2 regions of the Streptomyces sp. NPDC107471 genome follow, and region 2 is predicted to be linked to the other one. Evidence: predicted binding sites of a transcription regulator. Region 2 holds the regulator's gene; the other holds the start of a gene.
The links. The regulator HspR, encoded in region 2, represses chaperone genes until heat shock. The targets are predictions, from matches to a motif close to TTGAGNNNNNNNNNCTCAA.
Positions count from the first base shown of each region.

Region 1: a site for HspR is predicted at 1,224-1,242, ahead of lon (endopeptidase La). Genes of this name have one in related genera too.

Region 1 covers NZ_JBVJPC010000002.1:149,673-152,070, reverse strand. Annotated here, with positions in the region: gene ACZ66S_RS05550 (GNAT family N-acetyltransferase) at 422-1,075, opposite strand; gene lon (endopeptidase La) at 1,265-2,398, shown strand, end outside.
Region 2 covers NZ_JBVJPC010000005.1:511,438-513,835, forward strand. Annotated here, with positions in the region: gene dnaJ (molecular chaperone DnaJ) at 1-509, shown strand, start outside; gene ACZ66S_RS19820 (heat shock protein transcriptional repressor HspR) at 515-961, shown strand; gene ACZ66S_RS19825 (PA14 domain-containing protein) at 1,021-2,398, opposite strand, start outside.

The sequences.
Region 1 (2,398 bases), on a different contig from region 2:
ACCGCGCCCGTGTCGGGGTCCTGCCGGTCCCGGGCCTGGGTGGCTCGGGGGCAGTGACCGCGGGTGCCCCCAGTGTGTGATCGTGCCGGGGGTCCGTGTCGATCCCGGTGGCGTGGCCGGGGGTGGTGTCCAGGACCGCGGCCCGTACCGTGCCCGTCGTTGCCGGGCTCCGGTGGCACCGGGCTGGTGAGGCTGCCCGGGCTCCCGACCCGTTGCTTCCGCCTCCGTCCAGGCCAGGTTCGGGTCTCGGTCTCGGTCGGCACGAGCAGCGGGCTCCGGGCCCCGGCGTGCCATCGGCGCTGGTTCGGAGGGGCGGGAAGAGGCGGTGGTCGTCGGGTGTTGTCGGTGGGGCCCGGCGAGGTGTCGGGGCGGTCACCGGCGCCGTATGACAGAGCCCCTGCCGGGGAGCCGTGACGGACGGTCACCCGGGGTCGCGGCCCACGAACTTGGCACTGGTGAGCGGAGCTTGCACATGCCAGCCCAGAGACTCGTACAGGGCCCGTCCCGCCGGGGTTCCGGCGAGGACGCCGGTCCGCGCCCCCGCGGCGGCCGCCGCGCTCTGGAGGGTGCGCATGACGACGCTGCCCAGGCCCCGGCGCCGGTGCGCGGGCGCGGTCTCGATCTGGTCGAAGACGGCGGTGGCGCCGGTCGGGGCCGTCTGGCCGCGCGCGGCGAGGGAGCCGTCGGGGCCGGCGAGGAGCACGCGGGTGACCCCGCCGACGGACCACACGCGCTTCCGGTAACCGGAGGGCACGGCCTCGGCGCCGGTTCCGGTCAGCGGGACCGTCATCAGGAAGCCCGGCTCGGGGTCCACCCACCAGCCCTCGCCCAGCCAGTCCCCGACGACCTCCGGGTCCTGGAACACCTTGAGCCACACCCCGGTGCCCGTCACCCCGTCCGCCACCTTGCGTACGAGCCGCTCGTCCACCTCGTCGCCCAGCGCCTCGAAGACGTGCCGCGAGACCTGCGCGAGCTGGCCCACGTCGACGGTGAACCCCCAGGGTTCGCGCTCCGGCGGGGCGGCCCCGCGCGACACGACCCAGCCGGTCACCCAGGCCCGTACGACTCCGTCCACGACATCCCCCAAAAGCCATCGGTAATGACCGATCACCGCGTGTGTCTATTACGCGACGACCATAGGTCCGGAACCGCTGATTCCGGCAGCCGTGATCGCCGACAGCGAACAGGCAAGCGGCCGGGGAACATTCGCAGGGTCACATGCATTGAGTCGGCATAGCTCAACTTGACTGCCGAAGGGGAGATCATGGCTTCGACGTCCACACCGCTCACTCTGCCTGTGCTGCCGCTCGACGACGAGGTCGTGCTGCCCGGAATGGTGGTCCCGCTCGACCTGAACGACACCGACGTCCGCGCCGCGGTGGAGGCCGCCCAGGCCGCCGCCCGCTCGGAACCCGGAAAGCCGAAGGTCCTCCTGGTGCCACGCATCGACGGCACCTACGCGAGCACCGGTGTGCTCGGCACCGTCGAGCAGGTCGGCCGACTGGCCGACGGCGACCCGGGCGCGCTCATCCGCGGCCGGAGCAGGGTGAAGATCGGTGCGGGGACCACCGGCCCGGGCGCCGCCCTGTGGGTCGAGGGGACCACGGTCGAGCAGACCGTCCCCGAACCGCTGCCCGGTCACGTCACCGAACTGGTCAAGGAGTACAAGGCCCTCGCGACCGCCTGGCTGCGCAAGCGCGGCGCCTGGCAGGTCGTGGACCGGGTGCAGGCGATCGACGACGTGTCCGCCCTCGCCGACAACTCCGGTTACTCGCCGTTCCTGACCACCGAGCAGAAGGTCGAACTGCTGGAGACCGCCGACCCGGTCGCCCGCCTCAAGCTCGCCACCCAGCAGCTCCGCGACCACCTCGCCGAGCAGGACGTTGCCGAGACCATCGCGAAGGACGTCCAGGAGGGCGTCGACAAGCAGCAGCGGGAGTTCCTGCTGCGCCGTCAGCTCGAAGCCGTCCGCAAGGAACTGCGCGAACTCAACGGCGAGCAGGAGGGTGAGGAGTCCGACGACTACCGCGCCCGCGTGGAGGCCGCCGACCTGCCCGAGAAGGTGCGTGAGGCCGCCCTCAAGGAGGTCGACAAGCTGGAGCGGTCCTCCGACCAGTCGCCGGAGGGCTCCTGGATCCGCACCTGGCTGGACACCGTCCTCGAACTGCCGTGGAACGAAAGGACCGAGGACGCCTACGACATCCAGGGCGCCAAGGCGGTCCTCGACGCCGAGCACGCGGGCCTGGAGGACGTGAAGGAGCGCATCACCGAGTACCTGGCGGTGCGCAAGCGCCGCAACGACCGGGGGCTCGGGGTCGTCGGCGGCCGGCGCGGCGGTGCCGTGCTCGCCCTCGTCGGTCCGCCCGGTGTCGGCAAGACCTCCCTCGGCGAGTCGGTG
Region 2 (2,398 bases):
CCTGCGAGATCTGCAAGGGATCCGGACGGGCCAAGTCCTCCCGCACCATGCAGGTCCGCATCCCGGCGGGCGTCTCCGACGGGCAGCGGATCCGGCTGCGCGGGAAGGGGGCGCCGGGTGAACGCGGCGGCCCCGCGGGCGACCTGTACGTCACGGTGCACGTCGACACGCACCCCGTCTTCGGCCGCAAGGGCGACAACCTCACGGTGACGGTCCCGGTGACCTTCTCGGAGGCGGCGCTCGGCGGCGAGGTCAAGGTGCCGACGCTCGGCGGTCCCTCCGTGACGCTGAAACTGCCCCCGGGCACGCCCAACGGCCGCACCATGAGGGCGCGGGGCAAGGGCGCGGTCCGCAAGGACGGCACCCGGGGCGATCTGCTGGTCACCGTCGAGGTGAGTGTCCCGACCGAGCTGTCGGGGAAGGCTCGTGACGCGCTCGAGGCGTATCGCGAGGCGACCGTGGGTGAGGATCCACGGGCGGAGCTGTTCCAGGCCGCGAAGGGAGCTTGATCTGGATGGACGGCCGTCGACGCAACCCGTATGAACTGACCGAGGAGACCCCGGTCTACGTCATCTCGGTGGCGGCCCAGCTCTCCGGCCTGCACCCGCAGACGCTGCGCCAGTACGACCGCCTGGGGCTGGTGTCCCCGGACCGCACCGCGGGCCGGGGCCGGCGCTACTCGGCCAGGGACATCGAACTGCTGCGCACCGTCCAGCAGTTGTCGCAGGACGAGGGCATCAACCTCGCCGGCATCAAGCGCATCATCGAGCTGGAGAACCAGGTCGCCGCGCTCCAGTCGAGGGTGGCCGAACTCCAGTCCGCCGTCGAGGGCGCCGCGGCGGCCATGCAGCAGCGCGAGGCGGCGGTGCACGCGTCGTACCGCCGCGACCTGGTGCCGTACCAGGAGGTCCAGCAGACCAGCGCGCTGGTGGTGTGGCGGCCGAAGAAGGCCAAGGACTAGCCAGGACAGCGGAAAGGGCCCGGAGATCTCTCCGGGCCCTTTCCGCTGTGCGGGCGGGCTCAGTACCAGGACTCCCACATGCCGTACGCCGCCGAGCGGGCCACGGTCTCGGCGCCCGCGGAGTCCAGGAGGACGACGCGGTAGTAGTACAGACCCAGCAGGTCCTCGTTGACCGTCGTGTCCATGTAGGAGACGGCGTCGCCCGCCGCCCCCTCGGTCAGCGTGACGTAGGCGCCCGTGGCCGGGTCCCAGCGCTCCACGCGGTAGCCCGTGAACCGGGCGCAGTCGCCGAGGCCGGAGCTCTCGGAGCAGCCGACGTACAGGTCCGGGTAGCTGTCCTCACGGACCTCGGTCCCCGTCCAGCCCGGCGGCCGGGTGTCGGGCAGGGTGACCTGGACGTCGGCCGTGTGGAAGAACTCCGGGCCCTCGTCGTAAAGGGCGTCTACGGCGGCCACCCGGTAGACGTGGGTCGCGCCGTCGGGGACGGTCGGGCAGAGGATCTCGGTCTCGGCGAGCGAGTCCCCTGTCCAGCAGTTGCGCTCCCACGCCGTCTCGCCGGTGTCCGGGTCCGTGACGCCCTGCCACACGTAGTACGTGAAGACGTCGTCGTCGGCGGGCGGTGTCCAGGTCAGGCGTACGCCGAGCGGGATCTGTTCGGCGGTCAGGTTCTCCACCGGGGCCGGGCGCTCGGTGTCCGGGGTGGTCGCGGTGGCCGCCGGGCCGGGCTGCGAGGCGTGCCCGTAGGGGTCGACGGTCACGACCCGGTACTCGTACGTCGTCTCGGAGGCGCCGGAGACCTCGTGGCAGGTGCCGCGCAGCACCTGGCGTCCGGCGTAGGCCGGGGCGTCGTCGTCCGCCCACCACCAGCTCACCGAGGGGTCCGTCAGCGGCCCGCCGGAGGAACTGCCCGGCTTGCACTTGTCCACGACGACGGTCTCGCCGGTCGCCGGGTCGGTCCGCTCGATCCGGTAGGTGAGCAGCGGGGCGCTGTCGTGGGTCCACGGGTCGGCGCTCGCCCAGGAGACGTACACGCCGTCGCCGTATCGGGTCGCGGTGGTCTCGTACGGGGCGACGGCCTCCGGCCGGTCCGCCATGGCGAGGGCGATCTCCACCGGCGCGGAGGCGTTGCCCTTCGTGTCCTGGGCGCGCACCGCGTAGCGGTAGGAGTCGGCGACGGCGGCCAGTTGGCGCGGTACGACGTCGGTCTGCGTGGTGGTGCCGGCCGCGCCGGGCAGCGCGTCGAGCCAGCCGCCCGTGGCCGGGTCGTACTGCAGGACCTCGTACCGGGCGGCCCCGTCGACCGGCGACCACACCAGGTGCGGAACGCCCGAGCGGTACTCGGCACGGGCGTCGGCGGCGGTCGCCGGCGGGGTCATGTCGAACGTGGTGAACGGGGTGGCCGCCGAGTACGCGGACCAGTTGCCCACGGCGTCCCGG